DNA from 3 places in the Streptomyces sp. NPDC048506 genome. Region 2 is predicted to be linked to each of the others. Evidence: riboswitches for the same ligand, from Rfam matches in the RefSeq annotation. Region 2 holds a riboswitch; each other region holds the start of a gene.
The links. A riboswitch is a leader RNA that binds a small molecule or an ion and turns the genes downstream of it on or off. The one in region 2 is predicted to bind S-adenosylmethionine.
Positions count from the first base shown of each region.

Region 1: it holds a riboswitch for S-adenosylmethionine, as region 2 does, so the genes downstream of both, AB0C96_RS38225 (aminotransferase class V-fold PLP-dependent enzyme) here and AB0C96_RS32080 (hypothetical protein) in region 2, are expected to answer to the same signal.
Region 3: it holds a riboswitch for S-adenosylmethionine, as region 2 does, so the genes downstream of both, thrC (threonine synthase) here and AB0C96_RS32080 (hypothetical protein) in region 2, are expected to answer to the same signal.

Region 1 is NZ_JBEZIX010000070.1:31,814-39,504, reverse strand. Features, by position in the region: gene AB0C96_RS38245 (c-type cytochrome) at 1-662, shown strand, start outside; gene AB0C96_RS38240 (Rieske 2Fe-2S domain-containing protein) at 719-1,720, shown strand; gene AB0C96_RS38235 (ubiquinol-cytochrome c reductase cytochrome b subunit) at 1,717-3,354, shown strand; gene trpD (anthranilate phosphoribosyltransferase) at 3,494-4,558, shown strand; SAM riboswitch class IV at 4,651-4,768, shown strand; gene AB0C96_RS38225 (aminotransferase class V-fold PLP-dependent enzyme) at 4,978-6,348, shown strand; gene AB0C96_RS38220 (Lrp/AsnC ligand binding domain-containing protein) at 6,741-7,022, opposite strand; gene AB0C96_RS38215 (rhomboid family intramembrane serine protease) at 7,019-7,691, opposite strand, start outside.
Region 2 is NZ_JBEZIX010000048.1:1,200-8,890, forward strand. Features, by position in the region: gene AB0C96_RS32065 (hypothetical protein) at 1-461, shown strand, start outside; gene AB0C96_RS32070 (hypothetical protein) at 616-1,212, opposite strand; partial or broken gene AB0C96_RS32075 (TauD/TfdA family dioxygenase) at 1,308-1,988, opposite strand; partial or broken gene AB0C96_RS32080 (hypothetical protein) at 1,987-2,232, opposite strand; SAM riboswitch class IV at 2,537-2,645, opposite strand; gene AB0C96_RS32085 (AAA family ATPase) at 2,992-5,823, opposite strand; gene AB0C96_RS32090 (FtsX-like permease family protein) at 6,215-7,691, opposite strand, start outside.
Region 3 is NZ_JBEZIX010000046.1:52,656-60,346, reverse strand. Features, by position in the region: gene otsB (trehalose-phosphatase) at 2-910, shown strand; gene AB0C96_RS31510 (hypothetical protein) at 917-1,594, opposite strand; gene AB0C96_RS31505 (trehalose-6-phosphate synthase) at 1,695-3,134, opposite strand; gene AB0C96_RS31500 (glucosyl-3-phosphoglycerate synthase) at 3,184-4,143, opposite strand; SAM riboswitch class I at 4,294-4,438, shown strand; gene thrC (threonine synthase) at 4,456-5,748, shown strand; gene AB0C96_RS31490 (MoaD/ThiS family protein) at 5,801-6,076, shown strand; gene AB0C96_RS31485 (cold-shock protein) at 6,549-6,752, shown strand; gene groL (chaperonin GroEL) at 7,219-7,691, shown strand, end outside.

The DNA of each region.
Region 1 (7,691 bases), on a different contig from region 2:
AGGAGGGCAAGAAGCTCTACGCCGTGGGCTGTGCCAGCTGCCACGGCACCGGCGGTCAGGGCACCACCGACGGCCCGAGCCTGGTCGGCGTCGGCGCCGCCGCCGTCGACTTCCAGGTCGGCACCGGCCGCATGCCCGCCCAGCAGCCCGGCGCCCAGGTGCCGCGGAAGAAGCCGATCTACAACAACGCCCAGCGCGAGCAGCTGGCGGCCTACGTCGCGTCGCTGGGTGCCGGCCCGACCATCCCGGAGAAGTCCCAGTACAGCTCCGACGGTGCCGACATCGCCAAGGGCGGCGAGCTCTTCCGCACCAACTGCGCGCAGTGCCACAACTTCACCGGTAAGGGCGGTGCCCTCACCAACGGCAAGTACGCACCGACGCTTGAGGGCGTGGACCCGAAGCACATCTACGAGGCCATGGAGACCGGCCCGCAGAACATGCCCTCCTTCGGGGACGGCTCGCTGAGCAAGCAGAACAAGAAGGACATCATCGCGTACCTGGGCGCCGTCAACGGCGATGAATCCGAGAGCCCCGGCGGCCTCGACCTCGGCGGTCTCGGTCCGGTCAGTGAGGGTCTCTTCGGCTACATCTTCGGCCTGGGCGCGCTGATCGCGGTCGCCATCTGGGTCGCAGCCCGGACTACGAAGGCCAAGAAGTCATGAGCGAGACTGGACGACACGCAGACGTGCCAGAAGAAAACCTTCCCAGTGAGCGGGAGATGGCTCACGAAGGTGTGGTGACCAAGGCGGAACCGTTCGCCGACCCGGGGCTGCCCGCCCACGAGCACCGCGCCCAGGACATCGACGAGCGGGCCGCCCGGCACTCCGAGCGCACGGTCGCACTGCTCTTCATCGTGTCCATGATCGCGACGGTCGCCTTCATCGCCGCGTACGTGGCGATCCCGATCGACAAGATCGTCTACATCTGGCCGATCGGCCACATCAGCGCGCTGAACTTCGCGCTCGGCCTGACGCTCGGTGCGGCGCTGTTCTGCATCGGCGCCGGCGCGGTCCACTGGGCCCGCACGCTGATGTCGGACGTGGAGGTCGCCGACGACCGCCACCCGATCGAGGCCGCGCCCGAGGTCAAGGCCAAGGTCCTGGCGGACTTCAAGCTGGGTGCCGAGGAGTCGCAGTTCGGCCGCCGCAAGCTGATCCGCAACACGATGTTCGGTGCGCTGGCCCTGGTGCCGCTCTCCGGCGTCGTCCTGCTGCGCGACCTCGGTCCGCTGCCGGGGACGAAGCTGCGCACCACGGACTGGAAGAAGGGCGTCCGGCTCGTCAACCAGTCCACCAACCTCCCGCTGCGTCCCGAGGACATCGCGGTCGGCTCGCTGACCTTCGCCAAGCCCGAGGGCCTGGAGGACGACAGCGAGGAGTTCGCGGAGAAGATCGCCAAGGACGCCCTGATGCTCGTGCGGCTCAAGCCGCAGGACATCAAGGACAAGAAGGAGCTCGCCTGGTCCCACGAGGGCATCGTGGCGTACTCCAAGATCTGCACCCACGTGGGTTGCCCGATCAGCCTGTACGAGCAGCAGACGCACCACGTGCTCTGCCCCTGTCACCAGTCGACGTTCGACCTCTCTGACGGCGGACGGGTGATCTTCGGTCCTGCCGGACACGCCCTGCCGCAGCTGCACATCACGGTGAAGGACGGCTTCCTGGAGGCCGCCAGCGGTTTCGAGGAGCCCGTCGGCCCGAGCTTCTGGGAGCGCGGATGAGTAACGAGACAAGCGCGACCAACGCGCGCCGTGGCCAGGCGCCACGGGGCGAGCGGATCGCCGACTGGGCCGACGGCCGGCTGGGTATCTACAGCCTCGCCAAGGCCAACATGCGCAAGATCTTCCCGGACCACTGGTCCTTCATGCTGGGTGAGGTCGCGCTCTACAGCTTCATCATCATCATCCTGACCGGTGTCTACCTGACGCTGTTCTTCCACCCGAGCATGGCCGAGGTCACCTACCACGGTTCCTACGTGCCCATGCAGGGAATCCGGATGACCCAGGCCTTCGAGTCGACGCTGAACATCAGCTTCGACGTGCGCGGTGGTCTGCTCATCCGTCAGATCCACCACTGGGCCGCGCTGGTCTTCCTGGCCGCGATGATGGTCCACATGATGCGGGTGTTCTTCACCGGCGCCTTCCGCAAGCCGCGCGAGGTCAACTGGCTGTTCGGCTTCCTGCTGTTCGTGCTGGGCATGTTCACCGGCTTCACCGGCTACTCGCTCCCCGACGACCTGCTCTCCGGCACCGGCGTGCGGTTCATCGAGGGCGTCATCCTGGCGATGCCGCTGGTCGGCTCGTACCTCCAGATGTTCATCTTCGGCGGCGAGTTCCCCGGGCACGACATCATCCCGAGGTTCTTCACGGTGCACGTGCTGCTGCTGCCGGGCATCATGCTCGGCCTGCTGGTGGCGCACCTGATCCTGGTCTTCTACCACAAGCACACGCAGTTCCCGGGTGCCGGCAAGACCAACAACAACGTCGTGGGCATGCCGCTGCTGCCGGTCTACATGGCCAAGGCCGGAGGCTTCTTCTTCCTGGTCTTCGGTGTGATCGCGGTGATCGCCGCGGTCGCCAGCATCAACCCCGTGTGGGCCATAGGGCCGTACCGGCCGGACCAGGTCTCCACTGGTGCGCAGCCGGACTGGTACATGGGCTTCGCCGAGGGTCTGGTCCGCGTCATGCCGGGCTGGGAGTGGAACTTCTGGGGCCACACCCTCAACCTCGGTGTGCTGATCCCGATCCTGATCTTCCCGCTGGTCCTCGCCGTCATCGCGGTCTACCCGTTCGTCGAGTCCTGGGTCCGCGGCGACAAGCGCGAGCACCACATCCTGGACCGCCCGCGCAACGTCCCGACCCGCACCGGCTTCGGTGTGGCCTGGCTGGTCGCGTACTTCGTGATGCTGATCGGTGGCGGCAACGACCTGTGGGCGACCCACTTCCACCTGTCGATCAACTCGATCACCTGGTTCGTCCGGATCGCGTTCTTCGTCGGGCCGGTGCTGGCCTTCATCGCCACCAAGCGGATCTGCCTGGGTCTCCAGCGGCGCGACAAGGACAAGGTGCTGCACGGTCGCGAGTCCGGCATCATCAAGCGCCTGCCGCACGGTGAGTTCATCGAGGTCCACGAGCCGCTCGACCAGGAGCAGCTGCACTTCCTCACGCAGCACGAGCAGCCCAAGCCGCTTGAGCTGGGCCCGGAGGTCGACGAGAACGGCGTCAAGCGCAAGATCAAGCGCTCGCAGAAGCTGCGCGCCAAGCTCTCGAAGTCCTACTACGGCGAGGACAACGTCATCGCCAAGCCCACGGTCGAGGAGTACCAGGAGATCACCAGCGGCCACGGCCACCACTGATCCCCTCCGCGCCTCGTAGCGCACCGTAGGTAGTACGCCACCCAGAGGGCCCCATCCGATCACCGGACGGGGCCCTCCGGCATGCCGGGGGCTCGATAGGGTGACGACATAGGCAGGACACTCACCAGGAGCGTGGACCATGAACGTTGTGACCCCGGCAGGCGGCGACAGCGTGGCGGCCCACACCTGGCCGGGCATCCTGAACGCCCTCCTCGAAGGCCGTGACCTCGCCGCGGACGACACCGCCTGGGCGATGGACCGGATCATGCGGGGCGAGGCCAGCGACGCCCAGATCGCCGGGTTCGCGGTGGCGCTGCGGGCCAAGGGCGAGACCGTCGCCGAGATCTCCGGGCTCGTCCGGACCATGTACCAGCACGCCCGGCTGATCGAGGTGCCCGGCCCGAGCGTGGACATCGTCGGCACCGGCGGCGACGGCGCCAGGACCGTCAACATCTCCACGATGTCCTCGATCGTGGTGGCCGGCACCGGCGCCAAGGTCGTCAAGCACGGCAACCGCGCCGCGTCCTCGGCCAGCGGCGCCTCCGACGTCCTGGAGAAGCTCGGCGTCAACCTCGACCTCAGCCCGGAGCGGGTCGTCGAGGTGGCGCAGGAGGCGGGCATCACCTTCTGCTTCGCGGTGAAGTTCCACCCCTCGCTGCGGCACGTCGCCAACGCCCGGGGCCAGCTCGGCATCCGCACCACGTTCAACGTGCTGGGCCCGCTGACCAACCCCGCCCGGGTCCGCGCCCAGGCGACCGGTGTCGCGGACGCCCGGATGGCGCCGATCCTGGCCGGGGTGCTCGCCGAGCGCGGCTCGTCGGCGCTGGTCTTCCGCGGCGACGACGGGCTCGACGAGTTGACCACGACCGCCACCTCACGGGTGTGGGTCGTCCGGAACGGCACGGTGCGCGAGGAGGCCTTCGACCCGCGGGACGTCGGCATACCGCTGGTGCCCGTGGAGGCGCTGCGCGGCGCCGACGCCTCGTACAACGCCGATGTGGCCCGCCGGCTGCTGGACGGCGAGACCGGCCCGGTGCGCGACGCGGTGCTGCTGAACGCCGCGGCCGCGCTGGTCGCGCTGGAGATCGGCGACGCCCCGCTGCCCGAGCAGATCCGGGCCGGCATCGAGCGGGCCGCGGAGTCGATCGACTCCGGGGCGGCCAAGCGGGCGCTGGAGCGTTGGGTGGCCGCCAGCAACACCTGAGCGGCCGGTGACGCAGGGTGTGACACAGGGCTCAGTCCGTCATATGGACTGGGCCCTTGCGCGTAAATGGTCTTGTGGCATCATTCTGCGCAGGTCACGAGTGACAGCGACACAGGCCCCGGCCCGCTGTCCGGCAACCCTCCTTCCGTGGCGGGGTGCCCCGGGTGATGACCGGGCCGTAGGCAGCGAGGTCTACGGCAAGCGCGGATCCCTCGCCAGGGATCCTGGTCCCCGAGGGAGAACTTCCGTGAAACAGCGAATGCGTTAGGGCCCGACGGCCCCTATTTCCGCACCCCTTTCTCTCCACTTTCCTCTCCACGCTGTTTTCCCTTCACGCTGCGGCCGTGTCCGCGCCGGCCCCTCCGCTCCACGCCGTGCGCCCCCGCAGCGAATTCGCCTACCTCTCACGGGAGTTCGCCATGTCTGTGTCCGCCGTTGCCGCCGACAGCTCCGTTTGTGCCCCGCTGCCCGTTCTCGGCCGAGACGTCCTGGTACCGCTGGTGACCGGCGGCGAGGTCGACTACGCCGCGCTGGACTACGCCGCCAGCGCACCGGCGCTCCAGCGGGTCTGGGACGACGTGGCCGCCTACGCCCCGTACTACGGCAGCGTGCACCGCGGCGCCGGATACCTCTCGCAGCTCTCCACCGACCTCTTCGAGAACAGCCGCCGGACGATCGCCGAGTTCCTCGGCTGCCGCGCCGGGGACCAGGTCGTCTTCACGCGCTCCACCACCGACTCGCTCAACCTCCTCGCCGCCGTACTCCCGCAGGACACCCAGGTGTTCGTCTTCGAGACCGAGCACCACGCCTCGCTGCTGCCGTGGCGCAACGCGCGGGTCACCTACCTCGACGCGCCGCGCTCGCCGCGCGAGGCGGTCGCGACCCTGGAGCGGGCGCTGGCCGCGCGCGAGCCGCACGGCGAGGCGCTGGTGTGCGTGACCGGCGCCTCGAACGTCACCGGTGAGCTGTGGCCGGTACGGGAACTGGCCGAGGCGGCCCACGCCCACGGCGCCCGCATCGTCCTGGACGCGGCGCAGCTCGTCCCGCACCACCCCGTCGACCTCGCCGACCTGGACGTCGACTGGGTGGCCTTCTCCGGCCACAAGCTGTACGCGCCGTTCGGCGCGGGCGTGCTGGCCGGCCGCGCCGACTGGCTCCAGGGCGCGGAGCCGTACCTGGCGGGCGGCGGCGCCAGCCGTAAGGTCTCCCGGCGTACCGATGGCGGGGTGGACGTCGAGTGGCACACCACCGCCGCCCGGCACGAGGCCGGTTCGCCGAACGTCATCGGCGCCTACGCCATCGCCTCTGCCTGCCGGGCGCTGACCGAGGCAGGCTTCGACACCCTGGTCGCCCGTGAACAAGAGCTGATCACCACGCTCCGGGCGGGCCTGGCCGAGGTCCCCGAGGTACGGGTCCTCTCCCTCTTCGGTGACGACGCCCCGCGGGTCGGCGTCCTGTCCTTCGTCGTCGAGGGCTGGAACAGCTCGCACTTCGCGGCCGCGCTGTCGGCCGAGTACGGCATCGGCGTCCGCGACGGCCTGTTCTGTGCGCACCCGTTGGTCCGGACCCTCCTGGGCAGCGAGCCGCAGGACCCGGGGGAGTGCGGCGCCCCCGAGGCGGCACCGGGCGAACGCTCCCTGAACGCCATCCGGGTCAGCTTCGGCGCCGGCACCCCCGACGAGCACGTCGAGCGGTTCGTCCGGGCGGTCAAGGAACTGGTGACGGACGGCGCACGCTGGAACTACCGTACGGAGGACGGCCGTTGCGTGCCGGCGCGGAGCGCCGGGTAGTTCCCCACGTTTTTGGCTTTCCCGCCGTGTGTCGTCTCGCCGTTGCGCCTGCGGCGGGCGTTGCCGCTGCGCAGGCCCGTCCCCTCCCGTGAGTGGGAAGGGAGAAGGCCGGTGGGGGCGGACGCGAGTGGTCCCCTGCCGGTAGTGGACAGACGGCGCACGCCCCCACAAGTCCTTCCCCCCACTCACGGGAGGGGTCGCGCCGCAGGACGAAGTCCGGAGGAGCGGCACCGCACCCGACACACAACGCCCGCCGCAGGCGCAACGGCGAGAAACCACCACGACGCCGCAGACAAACACGTGGGGAGAACGCCGGCCGCCAGGCCACGGCGAGAAAGCCAACAACGTGGGGCGAGCGCCGGCCGCCAGGCCACGGTGGGGAAAAACAGACGCTACGCGTCCAGGCCGATCGCGAACGCTGCCTCGAGGTCGTGCTGTGAGTACGTGCGGAACGCGATGTGCGTCTCGGTCGAGGCGACGCCGGGGATCTTGCTGATCCGGCCGGGGATGACGTCCGCCAGTTCGTCGTGCTTGGCGACCCGCACCATCGCGATCAGGTCGTGCGCGCCGGTGACCGAGTAGACCTCGCTGACGCCTTCCAGCGCGGCGATCTTCTCGGCGATCTCGGGGATCTGGTCCACGTTGGTCTTGATGAGCACGATCGACGTGATCACGGCTGGCTCTCTCCCTCGGTCGCCCGGCTGTCCGCCCTGGTGGACCCCACACTATCCCCCCGGTATCGGGCCCATGCGTAGAGGAAGCCGAGGGTGAAGCCGACGACATGGGCGAGGTAGGCGACGCCGGGCCCGCTGGGGTCGTCCTGTGCTTCCCGCCACTGGAGGAAGAACCAGAACAGCAGCACGATCCAGGCGGGGAAGCGCAGCGGCAGGAAGAACAGGAACGGGAAGACGCTGGTGACCCGGGCCCGTGGGAAGAGGTAGAGGAAGGCCCCCAGGACCCCGGCGATCGATCCCGAGGCGCCGACCAGCGTCTGGCCCGAATCGAGGTGCGCGGCCGCGTAGCCGAGCAGCGCCAGGTAGCCGATGATGAGGTAAAAGGCGGCGAACGGCAGCCGGCCCATCCGTGCCTCGGTCATACCGCCGAAGACGTACAAGAACAGCATGTTGCCGAGCAGATGCAGCCAGCTGCCGTGCACGAACAGTGCGGTGAGCGGCGTGATCAGCGCCCGTGGTGAACCGCTCCACAGATGCAGCGGGATCACGCCCCACCGCTCGAAGTAGGCGGCCTGGGCCTCCAGCAGGGCGTCGCCGGTGCCGTACGACCGGTTCAGGCCAGAGGCGGGGCCGATCGCGAAGACCGCACAGCACAGGCCGATCAGCACA
Region 2 (7,691 bases):
CCAACTGGCTCAAGGCGAAGGACGACATCTCCGCCGTGCACGACCTTTCAACCGGCGCTGTCCGGGCCACCGCCGCTTGCCGTACCAGGGACACCGAGTACGCCATCCGCATTCCGAGCCCGAAGGCGGAGACGAAGCCGGCCCTGTCCCCCAACGGCCGCTTCCTGGTCAAGGGCGGGAACGTCTTCGACCTGAAGACGGGCAAGGGCACGTGCACCGACAGCGGTAAGGGAGCCAAGAAGATCAACCTCGCGTCCGTCGGCGACGACGGCACCGCCTACGGCTCGGCCGGCGAGGACGCGCCGCGGACCCCGGTCTCCGTCTCCGCCACCACGGGCGCCGCCACCCCCCTGCCGGGGAAGACCATCACCCCTGACGCCATGGCCAAGGGCGCGGGCGTGTTCGTCACATACGCCGGCACAGACACCATGCGCCTGATCATCCTCAACCTGAAGAACTGAACGGACGAATCGCACCCTTGTAGGGGCTGACGCCGCGCGCGGTTGCCCCCTCGTTGAATCAATGCCGTGCTGGCCTGGCGGCCTGCTTCCAGTGAGGCGGCCACTGAACTTGATCGGGTGATGTCGGCCCTGTTCGTCGGATCTCGGCCCCCGCTCATCCGGCCCGGCCATGGTCGGCAGCGGGGGCCGCGGCGGCCATCTCAAGGCCCTCCAGTAGGTACCCTGCGTCGACTCGAATACCCTCATCCTGATCAGAGTTTCGAATTTCCTCTGCGATTTCCCGCAACTCTGTGCTGACTGTCGCGTAGCCAATGCCCACAAGCACGGCGCGTCGAACTTCCCGATCCGGATGTCGAATTGCTGACCGAAAGGCCTCCGAGACGACAGGGACATCCCTCCGCGTCGCAGAGAGTGCGCCGACATAGATGCCTTGAATAATGGCGTCGCTGTCGCTTCCGGTGGAAATGAGACGCATGCTGTCCTGGAACGTCCAGGTAGCCAGGCCCGTGCGGACCGCTTCGCTTAGGTGGGCGATCCTCTCGCCTCTGATCGTGATGTAACTGACGCCTAGGGTCGGATCTTCAAGATAATCGAGACTCGTGGTTTCGTCGCAGGTTTCCCAGCCGAACCTGGTCGGGGTCTCATCCTCTCGGGTTGCCTCCACGATATTCAAGTTTTGATTCCATGCAAAAGCCTGGACATCTCGCAGACTTGCATATGCCTTCAGAGCAATCCTTGTCCCGACACTCATTGCGCCATCCTCTCCCCTTGGTCAACCCGTGATCAATACCAGGCGACGAACGACTACTCGGCGTGGACGCACCCGGCAGCCGGAGTCCGTGGGCGTCAGGCCACGGCGGGTGTGTAGTGGCCGGCGCCACCGCCTTCGATGGCGCGGCTGGAGGCGCCGTCGACGCCCACTGGAGCGTCCCCCGCGACGGTCACCCGGTGCAGCAGGCGCGGCAGGTCGCCGTAGTCGTCGGGGGCGTAGTGCTGGGTGACGCGGTTGTCGAACAGGACGAGGTCACCCGGTGTCCGGGCCACCCGGACGATGTTCTCCGGCCGCGTCACGTACGACTGGAAGATGCGCAGCAGGTCCCGGGACTCGGACGGGCCGAGGCCCACGATGGTCTGCGCGAAGCCGCCGATGAAAAGACCGCGTTCCCCCGTCTCGGGGTGCACCCGTACCGCCGGGTGCGCGGTGCGGTACGTGCGTGAGACGAACTGCTTACGGTGCTCGGCCTCCTTGTCGTTCTTCGGGGCGGCGTAGTCGTAGTCGTTGGTGTGCACCGCCCACGGTTCGTCCGCCAGTTCGCGCAGCGGCTCGGGCAGGTCCTGGTAGGCCCCGGCCGAGTTGGCGATCAGAGTGTTGCGGCCGTAGGGCGGGACGACGATGCTGCGCAGGGTCGACGCCTTCGGGGGCGTGCGGACGAAGGTGACGTCGGTGTGCCAGCGGTTGGCGCGGATGCCCTCGTCACCGTCGACGGGCAGGATGTTGGGCTGGCCGTTCACGGACCGGACGGTGGGGGGTGGTCACCAGTCCGTGGGCGATCTGGGCGACCAGCACCGGCACGATCGCCGTGGCGATCCAACGGCCGGGTCTGCGCAGCGGCAGCACCCGCTGTGCCGCCAGTGGCCGCGGTGCGGTGTCGTCACCCGGCCGTTCGGCCTCGCCAGTACGTGCGGTACGAGGCTCGGGGGAGGGGTCGGGGGTTGCCTCGGCAGGAGGCGTTGAGGCGAGCAATGCAGCAGCGCCAGGGGGTTCACTCATGGAGGACTCCAGCGAATTCGGACACCCCGGACCGCCGGATGCCGCAGCGGGACGGCCCAGCCGGGGGCCCTGTGTGACGATGCGTACGGGGACGCGTGGAACGGCGCGAGGGCAAGGAGGGCGCGCACCGCGACGGCGGTGGCGTCAGAGATTCAGAAGACCGTCAGCCTTCAGCCTTGGCAGACGGCACGGCAGGTGCCGGTACACAGAGCGCTGTTGACGCGGAGCAGGTCGACTGACCGGTTCGCGCACAGCAGCAGGCAGCCACGGCGCCGCCGTCACCGTCTCTGTTCCGGCCCAACTGGCCTCGCGCTTACCGAAAGTCTTCCGGTCCGGTCGTCACCTGGGGCACCCCACCGCGGCGCGAGGGTTGCCGGTCAGCAAGCCAGGGCTTGTCGCTGACACTCATGACCGATCTGCGGCGTAGGTTAGACAGACCTCGGACATGTTTGTCAAAGCCTGCCCGGCCTCTGGGACGACGAAACGAGTCCGAACAGACCTGGCGGAAGGCGCGGCGACGGCGCCCAGCGGAACTCCTCGATGCACCCGGGAACGACAACGGCAAGCCCCCGCCTCTGCCCGCTGGGCAGAGGTCGAGGGCAGAGTCCCGACGCCCGAGACAGGCGTCGCAACGACGGTGGCCAGCCGGTGGCCGGACGCCACCGCAGGTGTAGCGCGGCAAAAGGCGGGAATGCGGGCGGTCCGGTTGTGCACAGGCGACGGCAGCATCAGTGCCGACGGACGCCGAGCCAGGGGCGATCAGCCCGTTGGCTGTCCATCGTCGGGACTGTGCCGGCGTATGACTTCGGCTGCGAGTTGGACGCGCGAGGTCATGTCGAGTTTCTTGAGGATGTTGGACACGTGCGTGCTGACCGTGCGTCGGGAAATGGTCATGAGGGTGCCTATCTGGGGGTTGGAGTGGCCGCGGGCGACGTGACCGGCGACGATGTGTTCGGTGGTGGTCAGGGCGTCCCAGCCGCAGCGGGCGTCATCGTGCGCCCTCCGTGGGCTTCGGGTGATGGAGCGGAGGCGGAACAGAGCGCGAGCGCTGTCCCGACTGGCACCCAGGGAGTCGTATATCTCCAGGGCTTGGCTGAGGCGTGCGCGGGCCTCGGCCGGCCGTTGGATGTGGGCGAGAAGTTCTGCGGCGTCGGCGTACGCGTGTGCCTCGTGCAGGGGACGTGAGGCGGTGTGGTAGTGGCGGGCGGCTTCCAGGAGCAGGTGAGGGTCCCGAGCCACGAGCCCTTGGCATCTGTAGACGTCACCGAGGTGATTGGGCGCGTTGCTGTGGTCGGCTCTCCTCTGGGCGGCTGTGGTGACGCGGTGGGCGGTGGTGGTGTCTCCGTGGGCCAGGGCGAGTTGGACGATGTCGGGTGCGAGGAAGCCGAGGATGAGTTGGCCGGGCAGGTGGCCTATGCCCTGGTCGAAGGCGGTTGCGAGTTGGGAGTATGCGTCCTTGGTGTTGTTGTGTGCCTCGTCGAGGCGAACGCTTGCGGAGAGCGGTAGGTACTCGTAGAACCGGGCGATCGATCCGGGGTCCTGCGTGGACGCGGTGGCGTTGAGGTGCGTTTGGGCGATGTCGTGTTGGCCGCGGTGGAGTGCGATGAGTGCGGCGATTGCCCGCAGGGGTCGGCTCATCGCATACGGCTGTGCGAGATCCAGTCCTGCCTCGACGTCCGCCAGGGCGTCGTCCCATCGGCCCGTGTTGAAGGCCAGGAGTGCGCAGGAGAGGTGGTACCAGGGCGAGAAGAGACCGCCGATGTGTTCTGTGGTCGTGCGGGCGGCGGCCAGTGTGTGGTGGGCTTCCTGGCTTCGGTCGAGTTCTGTGTAGAAGTTGGCCAGGGCCAATTGAAGTCCGAGGTGCTGAGCCGGGTGGATGGAGTGCGGAGGCAGCCGGACTGCCTGCCGAGCCAGCTCCAGTGCTTCGGCGCCCGGTGCTTCGAGGAAGCCTTTGGCCGCCAGAATCTGCAACGCGTAAGCCAAGGCATGGGGATCGCCGGCATCTTCAGCGGTGCGCCGGGCGGCCATCGCGCGCGCCCCGGCCTGTTGCACCTCGCCCATCGCGAACAGGCACACCGCGCTGAACGCGTGGAACCGGTTCCTCTCGATGGCGGGCAGCCTGGCGCTTGCGCGGGCGGCTCGCGACTCGATCAGCGCCACGTCCGGCCGGTCGCTGGCGAGGGCGGCCTGAACGATGACCCACCGCATGGCGCATTCCATGCCGGGGTCCTGAGTTCGGGCCAGTACGTGGCGGGCCTCGTCGTCCGCTTCGGCCAAGTGGCCGCAGGACAGGTGGGCTATGACGTGATGCAGCCGCAGATCACCGTAGTGCGGGTCGGCCGGGTCGGCGATGTCCAAGGCCCTGTCGAGCAGACGCAGGAGGAGCGCGGGGGAGCGCGTGGTGAGGCGCGGCGCCGACTCCACCAGCCATGCGATCAGGAACTCACCTTGTGGCGCTGCGTAGAGCAGGTGCTCGGCGACTCGTTCGGGGGCGGTACCCGCGCCCGCGAGCACCTGCGCCGCTTTCAAATGCACCATGGAGCGGACGGGGCCGGTGACCGCGTCGGCCAGGGTGTGCCGGATGAGGTCATGGCGGAAAGCCAGTCGATCGCCGGTGTCTCGCAGGACTCCAGCCGCTTGGGCTTCCGTGATGATGCCCAGCACCTCATGGGGTGGTCTGCCGATGACCGCACCGAATTCGCCGAGCGTGCAGTTGTCGCCCACCACGGCGGCGACACGCAAAGCGTGCAGCGCGTCATCGCTGAGGCAAGCCAGCCGGTGCTTGATCAGGTTGGGCAGTGACGGCGAACACCGCGCGGTGGTCTCCGCGGTCCCACCTCTTATGTCGATCGCCCGTTCGCGCGCCAGCGCGTCGACCAGCTCTCTGAGGTACAAGGGGTTTCCTGCTGCCCCCTCGGCCATGCGACGTAGGCGTGGGCCGGGTCGGCCGCCGGACAAGGCCGCCAGCATCTGTGAGACGTCGGGTGGGCTGAGCGGCGTCAGTTCCACAACGGTGTGGTTGCGTACGCCGATGCTATGGACGAGCAGGTCCACCTCCCTGACCCTGGGCACCGGCCGACAGGCGCCGATGATCAGCAAGGGCAGCTGATGCACCGAAGCCATCAATCGCCGCAGCACCAGCAGACTCGCCGGATCCGCCCACTGCAAGTCATCTAGGATGAGCGCCGCTGGTCCTCGCGCGCACAACTCCTCGACCAGACCCAGCATCGCCTCAACCGTCGCCGCGTCCGCAGCACCGATTGCGCCCGGTAGCCCGTACCGAACCTCGCCCCGCAGGATCTCGGCAACGCGAGCTCGATCCGGGTCGGTTGGCGCCGCGTCGACCGCCAGGCAGGCCGACATGACAGCGAACGGATGCTGCCGCTCCACCTCCTGCCCGGCATGACACAGCACCTGCATGCCCAGGCTCTCGGCGTGCGCGGCCATCTGCTCCACCAGGGCCGTCTTGCCCACCCCCGCCTCACCGACGACGAACGCAGTCTCCCCTTCACCCGCTACGGAACGGGCCGCCAACCGGGTAAGCGTCGCTGTCTCTTTTTCACGCCCCAGAAGGCGGTTTGGATGCGTCATGCCCTGTACCTCTGTTCTGGTCAGCGACCCAGGGCGACTTCGCCGCCCGCCATGGGGCGAGCAAATCGAAGGTACCAGGGGTCTTCTGACCTTTGGAACCGATCTATTTGCGTGTTGGCGCCTTCCAAGCTACGGAGGGTCAGCCCTGTCGTCACCATTACGTGACCGTGTCGCAGATCACATCCGCGCGTGTCGAGTGCACCGCCGCTGCATTCAGGTGTATCCGCGATGTCAGCCCGATTCAGGCAGTCACGGTTCTGATCGCCCGAACAGGCACGGGTGTGCAAGGGGGCAGGACCTATGAGGGCCGTAGAGGCCGGCTGGCCCCGAAATTGCCAGCAGAGTTCCCTCCGGGTTCCGGAGCGAAGCCCCTAAGGGCGTGGGGGTGGAATCATTCCGTCTTAATGGAGCCGAGGAGGTCCAGATTCGCCGCCCTCCGTGCGGGCCAGCTCGCCGCCAGTACGCCCACCAGGGCCGCCAGCGGGAGGAAGAGCGCGATTCGCGGCCACGGAATGACCATGACATACCCCTGAACGTCCGGGGTGATCGCATGGCCTGCCGCCCAGGCGATGAACAGGCCAAGCACTACACCGGTCACCGCACCGAAGAGCGAGATGACCACCGACTCCAGCCGGATCATCCGCTTCACCGCGCCGCGGTCGAGGCCGACCGCGCGGAGCATGCCGATTTCGCTGCGCCGCTCGAAGACGGACATGGCCAGGGTGTTGATGACACCGAGCACCGCGATGATCAGGGACATGCCCAGCAGCCCGTACATGATGTTGAGCGTGGTGTCGGTCCGGCCGCCGAAGGCGTCTCGGATGCCCTGCTGGTCCATGACCGAGATGGCGGGGTTGTCGCCGAGGCCGTCGGTGATGGCCTGGGCGGTCTTGGCGTCGGCCCCACCGGAGACGGTGACCAGAAGCCGGTGGATCTCGGGCCTGCCCAGGTGCGGTGTCACCATCTGGTCCGGCATGACCACCGACGAAAGCACGAGGTTGTCGGCGAAGGTCCCGCCGACCGTCATGCGGGCCTTCGTACCGTCGGGGTAGTTGACGTGGAGTGGTGCGCCCACCTTCCAACCGTGCTTCCTGGCGACCTGGTCGTCGACCAGGAGCTTGCCGTCGCCCAGCGCGTTTTGCGAGCCGTGGACCGTCTTGATCTTGACCGTCTTGGCCAACCCGTCAGGGTCTGCCGCGGTGACCGACCGCCGGTCGCCGCCCACATCAACCTGAGCCTGTCGCAAGGCGGTTGCCGCGGTGACGCCTGGCACCTTGGAGATCTGGCTGGCCGCCGATTCCTCGATCGACGTGCCGTTGAGTGCCTGAACCATGTAGTCGGCCGACAGGTTGTCCACCGTCCTGTGGTCGACGACCCGGCCGACGGAGACACCCAGCACCGTAAGACCGGTGACCAAGGTCAGTCCGATGGTCAGCGCCGAGGCGGTGGCGCCGGTACGGCGCGGGTTGCGCCGGGCGTTGGCGGCGGCGAGGTTGCCGCAGACCCCGAACATCCGCGTCGACGGCGGCCGAGCGGCGGCGATGGCCGGCTGCGACAGCAGCGGTGCCAGCGTGATCACACCGACGAGCAGCAGGAATGACCCGGCACCGATGAGGTACGCGGTGCCGTTCCTGAGGGTCGACGCACTGCCTGCGGCGATCAGCGCGGCACCGGCCACAGCCAAGAACGCTCCGACCGCATTTCGTATCGCAAGGGACTTGGTTGGTGCGGGCAGGGAGGAGCTGTTCATCGCCGCCACCGGCGGGATCTTCGCGGCCCGGCGGGCGGGCAGCCAGGCGGCCGACATGGTGATCAGCACACCCACCGCGAACGTCGCGACCACCGTCGTCGGCGCGACCACCAGCGGA
Region 3 (7,691 bases), on a different contig from region 2:
CATGGGCAGCCCCCCGAATTCCGCGCCGCAGTCCCAGCCGACCCCGCAGCCCGGGTCCGGCTCCGTGCCGACACCGCGCACCGACGCCGGACGCGACGGCCTCGCCGCGCTGCTGGCCCAGCCCGAACGCTCCGTCGTCGCCCTCGACTTCGACGGCACCCTCGCCGACATCGTCCCGGACCCGGAGAAGGCCCGCGCCCATGAGGGCGCCGTCGCCGCCCTCGGCCGCCTCGTGCCCCACCTGCGTGCGGCCGCGGTGATCACCGGTCGGCCGGCCACCGTCGCGGTCCGCCTCGGCGGCTTCGGCTCCGTGCCCGGCCTGGACCACCTCACCGTCCTCGGCCACTACGGCGCCGAGCGCTGGGAGGCGGCCACCGGAACCGTGCACGCCCCGCCGCCGCACCCCGGCGTCGCCGCCATACAGGCCGAGCTGCCCGGCGTCCTGGACGCCTCCGGGGTCTGGCACGGCACCTGGGTCGAGACCGCCGTAGAGCGCAAGGGCGGCCGCGCCATCGCCGTCCACACCCGCCGTGCCGCCCGGCCCCAGGAGGCACTCGACCGGCTGCGCGGCCCGCTGACCGCGCTCGCCGAACGCCACGGCCTGATCGTCGAGCCGGGGCGCCTGGTGCTGGAACTGAGGCCCCCGGGGATGGACAAGGGCGTGGCCCTCGCCGACTGGGTGCGGGAAACGGGTGCGTCCACCGTCCTCTACGCCGGTGACGACCTGGGCGACCTGGCCGCCTTCGCGGCCGTGGAGAAGCTCCGCTCCGACGGCCTGACCGGCGTCCTGGTGTGCAGCGGCAGCGACGAGGTCACCGAACTCGCCGACCGCGCCGACCTGGTGGTCGACGGCCCCACCGGCGTCGTCGGCCTCCTCGACGCCCTGGCGGACCGGCTCACCGCCCGGTGAGCCCGGCTACTTCGTGAGGCCCAGCACCGCCTCCGCGGTCGTCCAGTCGTGCGCGATGGCCTGCTGGGCCTTCGTCAGCTCGGCCCTGCCCGAACAGATCGCGGCCTTCAGCCGGTTCTCCACCACGTCCTTCGGGTTGTTCGGCCCGGCGCCGGGCCGGTGCCCGGGGGACGGTGGCTCGACCCAGAGGTTGCGCGGGTCGTTGGGGTCGCCGCCCAGTTGCAGGCTGATGAGGTGGTCGTACTCGGCGTCGCGCAGCGGACCGGTGTAGCCGTAGGAGGCGGCGTTGGCCTTCTTCTCGCGGCCGGTGATGGACACCGGCGGCCGGATGTCCTTGGTGTAGCCGCTGCGGCAGATCGTCGACTTCAGCGTCGCCGCCGTCACCCTGGGGTTGGTCGCCCCCGGCGTGCACGCCGGGTCGGGCAGCGGCTGCTTGTCGGCGGTGTGGCGGACGTGGCAGGAGCCGGGGGTCGGCTGCCGCTGCACGGTGTACGCGGACCGGGGGCCGGGCCCCATCGGTATCGACCCGGTCGGCCCGGAGGACGGGGCGGAGGAGGCCGGCGATCCGGGGCGCGGGGAGCCGCCCTTCGCGTCGGGGTGGCTCTGGGCGGGCGAACATCCGGTGAGGGCGGTCGCCAGGACGGCGAGGGCCGTGAGCGCGGCCCGGCGTGCGGAGATCGGCATGGCACAGGACTACCCCATCGCGGTGCGGGCCAGCCGGGCGGCCCGGAGTACGGCCGGATCGTCCCCCTCCGCGCGTGCGCGGGCGGCGCCCCGGGACACCTCAGGCGGTCAGCGCCCGCAGCTGGTCCAGGAACCACCGGGCGGGCGGCAGCGCGGTGGCGGCCGCGGCCAGCCGCCGGGTCCGCTCCGCACGCTCCCCGCTGTCCATCGTCAGCGCCTCGTGCAGCGCCTCGGCGGTACCGCTCACGTCGTACGGATTGACCGTGACGGCATCCGCGCCGAGCTCCTCGTGCGCCCCGGCCTCCCGTGACAGCACCAGCGCGCAGCCGTGGTCGGACACCACCGGGATCTCCTTCGCGACGAGGTTCATCCCGTCCCGGATCGGGTTGACCAGCGCCACGTCCGCCAGCCGGTACGCGGCCAGCGACCGGGCGAAGTCGTCCTTCACATGCAGCTCCACCGGCTGCCAACCCGCCGTCCCGTACCGGGAGTTGATCTCCTCGGCGACCCGCCCGACCTCCGCCGTGTAGTCCCGGTAGACGGCCAGGTCCTGGCGCGAGGGGTAGGCGAACGCCACGTGCACCACCCGCTCGTGCCACGCCGGCCGGTCCGCCAGCAGCTGCCGGTAGGCCAGCAGCCCCCGCACGATGTTCTTCGACAGCTCGGTGCGGTCCACCCGGACGATCGTCCTCCTGGCCGTACCGTCGGGCCCGGTGCCGACCTGCGCGCGCAGCGCGGCCAGCCGGTCGGCCACGTCCGCCCGCCGCGACCGCTCCCGCAGGAAGTCGGCGTCCGCCCCGAGCCCGTACACGCCGGTCCGGGTGCCGCCGGTGCCGCCGAGCACGGCCGCACAGCACGTGGTGAAGGCGTCCGCCCACCGGTGGGTGAGGAACCCCAGCTGATCGGCGCCCAGCATGCCCGTCAGCAGCTGCTCGGCGACGTCGTCCGGCAGTATCCGGAAGTACTCCGGCGGCGCCCACGGCGTGTGCGAGAAGTGCGCGATGCGCACATCGGGCCGCAGCGTCCGCAGCAGCCCCGGCACCAGCGCCAGGTGGTAGTCCTGCACCAGCACCGCCGCCCCGTCGGCGGCCTCGTCGGCCAGCGCCTGCGCGAAGGCGCGGTTGTACGCCTCGTACGACGCCCACTGCGCCCGGAACTCCGCACCGAAGACCGGCTCCAGCGGCGTCTGGTACAGCATGTGGTGGATGAACCACAGCACCGAGTTCGCGATGCCGTTGTAGGCCCGGGCGTGCACCTCGGCCGGAATGTCCAGCATCCGGACGCGCTGTCCGCCGGTGTCGGCCGGTTCCAGCGCACCCCCCGACCGCCGCACCGCCTCCCGGTCCCCGTCGCCCAGCGCCGCACACACCCACACCGCGTCCGTGCCGGGCCCGATGGACGACAATCCCGACACCAGCCCGCCACCGCCCCGCTTGGCGGTCAGTGCTCCGTCCGCCCCCAGGGCGTACGAGACCGGCCCGCGGTTGGACGCGACGAGGACCTCGGCACCTGAGGGGGCCGCACTGCGCTCGGAGACCATGTCGCGACAGTAACCCGTGACAGATCCGCGCAAACGTACGGAGCGCGGGTCAGGCCGCGCGGCGCGCCGCGTACTCCGGGATTTCGGCCATCGGGGGGCGCTCCTCGGTGTCCACGTCCGACGTCCGCGGGACGAACCCCTGCTCGCCGCGGTCGAACTGGGTGAGCCGGGGACGCACCAAGTGGCCGCGCGCCAGGCGGAGTTGGGCGGTGCGGTAGATCGCGGCGGCCATCCGGCCGAGCGCCTGGCCGTCCTGGTGGCGGTGCTTGCGCACACCGACGTCCACCTGGGCGAGGGCGTCCAGGCCGACGGTGTGCAGGGCGTCGACGAGCAGGCCGAGCTCGACGCCGTAGCCGACCGGGAACGGCAGCCGCTCCAGCAGCGAGCGGCGGGCCGCGTACTCACCGCCCAGGGGCTGCACGAAGCCTGCCAGCTGCGGCCAGTGCAGGTTGAGCAGCGGGCGGGCGACCAGTTCGGTGACCCGTCCGCCCTGGCCGGCACCCTCGACCCCACCCGTCTCCAGTGGCCGGTCGTACATGGCCTTGACGAAGTGGACGTCGGGGTCCGTCAGCAGCGGGCCGACGATCCCGGAGACGAAGGTGGTGGAGAACTCGCGCAGGTCGGCGTCGATGAAGCAGACGATGTCGCCGGTGGTGACGAGGAGGGAGCGCCAGAGGACCTCGCCCTTGCCGGGCAGTGCGGGGATCCGCGGCAGGACGCTGTCACGGTGCACCACCCGGGCCCCGGCCGCCGCCGCGACCTCGGCGGTGCGGTCGGTCGAGCCGGAGTCCAGCACCACCAGCTCGTCGACCAGCCCGACCGCGTCGGTCATCAGCCCGGCGCGGATCGCGGCGACGATCGCGCCGACGGTGGCCTCCTCGTTCAGCGCGGGCAGGACGACGCTGACCGTACGGCCCGTCTGGCGCTTCGCCTCCAGCAGCCGCCCCAGGGGGCGGTCCGCGGCCGACCAGGAGCGGCTGTTCAGCCAGCGCTCCACCTCTTCCAGCACGTGAACACCTCTCGCATGTGACCCATCTCGCGGATCGGACGACTATCTCAACTGTCAGTGCCTTCGGTTACAGTCTTGAACAACGCGGATGGCCATCGCATGTCGGGGTCACCGCGCCACAAACGCCTGGGTTTCGGCCCAGCGCCATACCGCTCATCCAGAGGGGCAGAGGGAAACGGCCCGTTGAAGCCCCGGCAACCCTCCAGCCGGTTCTTGCTGATCAGCAGCGGGGCTCCCGGCTAGGGAAGGTGCCAAATCCGTCTCGTGGCGAGATGCGCCGCGAGGAAGATGAGGAGAAAGGGCCTCGCCTCCATGGCTGTGCAGAGCACCGAAACCGCTGCCGACACTCCCACCGTCTCTCTTGGTCCCGCCGTCGCGCTGTCCTGCCGCGAGTGCGGCGAGCGCTTCGACCTCGGTCCCATCTTCGCCTGTGCGAGCTGTTTCGGGCCGCTCGAAGTCGCCTACGACCTGCCGAGCGGTGACCCCGAGGCCTTGAAGAAGCGGATCGAGGCCGGTCCGAACAACATCTGGCGCTACGCCCCGCTGCTGCCGGTCCCCACCGACGTGGCCGAGAAGCCGAACCTGAACCCCGGCTTCACCCACCTCGTCAAGGCCGACCGGCTCGCCGCCGAGCTCGGTGTCACCGGCGGGCTGTACGTCAAGGACGACTCCGGCAACCCGACGCACTCCTTCAAGGACCGCGTCGTCGCGATCGCCGTCGAGGCCGCCCGCGCCTTCGGCTTCACCACCCTCTCCTGCTCCTCCACCGGCAACCTCGCCGGTGCGGTCGGCGCCGCGGCACGCCGCGCCGGCTTCAAGTCCTGCGTCTTCATCCCGCACGACCTGGAGGCCGGCAAGGTCGTCATGGCCGCGGTCTACGGCGGCGACCTGGTCGGCATCGAGGGCAACTACGACGACGTCAACCGCTTCTGCTCGGAGCTCATCGGCGACCCGCTGGGCGAGGGCTGGGGCTTTGTCAACGTCAATCTGCGCCCGTACTACGGCGAGGGTTCCAAGACCCTGGCGTACGAGATCTGCGAGCAGCTCGGCTGGCGGCTCCCGGACCAGATCGTCATCCCGATCGCGTCCGGCTCCCAGCTGACGAAGATCGACAAGGGGCTGAAGGAGCTGATCGCCCTCGGCCTGGTCGAGGACAAGCCGTACAAGATCTTCGGCGCCCAGGCGGAGGGCTGCTCTCCGGTCTCGGCGGCCTTCAAGGCCGGCCACGACGTGGTCCGCCCCCAGAAGCCCAACACCATCGCCAAGTCCCTCGCGATCGGCAACCCGGCCGACGGCCCCTACGTGCTCGACATCGCGCGCCGGACCGGCGGTGCGGTCGAGGACGTCAACGACGAGCAGGTCGTGGACGCGATCAAGCTGCTGGCGCGGACCGAGGGGATCTTCGCGGAGACCGCGGGCGGGGTGACCGTCGGCGTGACCAAGAAGCTGATCGAGAACGGCCTCATCGACCCGTCCCTGACCACCGTCGTCCTCAATACGGGTGACGGTCTCAAGACGCTGGACGCCGTCGCGCCGACCTCCGGGCCCACGGCCACGATCCGCCCCAGCCTGGACGCGTTCCGCGCGGCCGGCCTGGCCGGCTGAGACCGCGCACCCCGAACTCGTACTCCGTAACCCCTGTCCGGAAGGCAGAACCATGAGCGTCACGGTCCGCATCCCCACCATCCTCCGCACCTACACCGGTGGCGAGGCCGAGGTCACCGCCGAGGGCGCGACCCTCGCCGAGGTGATCGCCGACCTGGAGAAGAACCACCAGGGCATCGCGGCCCGCGTCCTGGACGACGCCGGCAAGCTCCGCCGCTTCGTGAACGTCTACGTCAACGACGACGACGTCCGCTTCGAGCAGGGCCTTGAGACGGCGACCCCGGACGGCGCGGGCGTCTCGATCATCCCGGCCGTCGCCGGAGGCTGACCTTCGGACATGTCGCCGGAGGCTGCTGAGCGGCCAGGCGAGGTGCTATTTTGCGCCATCTCTGCTCCTTCTTGACCGGAATTGCCCCGTCCTTTGAAATCGGACGGGGCAATTCCGCTTCGTGAAAGGGGATACCATTGTGGCGATCCACGTTCCGGATATCCCCACGGGCATGCCGAACGCATATGAAATCGCGATGACTTGTGCCCGGAGCGTGCACGGGATTTGTCGCTTACGTGCGCCTATGACCGGCCCGACTTGCCCTGCAGAAACGGGATTTCGCCGCATATTGCCGATTCTCCGGCGCCAGAATTCTCGTCCGATTGACCTGTTGCGCTGGGCATCGGTGCAGATACATTCAGCGGCGGTCGACGCGTTCCGGCGCACACCCCACGGGCCTTCGCGGGGTGAGGTCTGACCCGGGTCCGCGGAGTGCGGTCCTGCGCAAGGGCCAGTAATAGGGGAGTTAGGCATGGCTCAGGGCACCGTCAAGTGGTTCAACGCGGAGAAGGGGTACGGCTTCATCGCGGTCGACGGTGGTGCGGATGTATTCGTCCACTACAGCGCGATCCAGATGGACGGTTACCGCACCCTTGAGGAGGGCCAGCGGGTCGAGTTCGAGATCTCGCAGGGCCAGAAGGGGCCGCAGGCGGACATGGTCCGCGTGGCCGGCTGAGGCGCCGACCGACTGCTGCGTACGGAAGGCCCGTACCCCTGAGGGGGTACGGGCCTTCTGCCTGCCCGTCAGCTCCCCGGCCCGACCGCCACGCTCCCCAAGACCCCTCCGGGCGGCTTGCTCCCACCCGTCGCCCGACCGCCACCCCTCAATGACGCCCTCCGGGCGGCTTGCTCCCACCCGTCACCCGACCACCACCCCTCAACGACGCCCTCCGGGCGGCTTGCTCCCACCCGTCACCCGACCACCACCCCTCAACGACGCCCTCCGGGCGGCTTGCACTCGCATGGCCCGAGTGCTAATCATTGGCGTTAGCACTCTCCGAGTGAGAGTGACAACGAAGGACCGGGTCGGTGAGGCCCGCGGGCCGGGTGGGGCAAGGAACCACCACAGGTCTGCAGGTCGTCCGTCGCGGGCGCCAGCGCGGTCCGGAGCAATCCACCCCAGTCCGGGAGGACCACTTCACATGGCCAAGATCATCGCGTTCGACGAGGAGGCACGGCGCGGTCTCGAGCGCGGGATGAACCAGCTCGCCGACGCCGTCAAGGTCACCCTCGGCCCCAAGGGCCGCAACGTCGTCCTCGAGAAGAAGTGGGGCGCCCCCACGATCACCAACGATGGTGTGTCCATCGCCAAGGAGATCGAGCTTGAGGACCCGTACGAGAAGATCGGCGCCGAGCTGGTCAAGGAGGTCGCGAAGAAGACGGACGACGTAGCCGGTGACGGCACGACGACCGCGACCGTCCTGGCCCAGGCGCTGGTCCGCGAGGGCCTGCGCAACGTTGCCGCCGGCGCCAACCCGATGGCCCTGAAGCGCGGTATCGAGAAGGCCGTCGAGGCCGTCTCCGCCGCCCTGCTCGACCAGGCCAAGGAGGTCGAGACCAAGGAGCAGATCGCCTCCACCGCCTCCATCTCCGCCGCCGACACCCAGATCGGCGA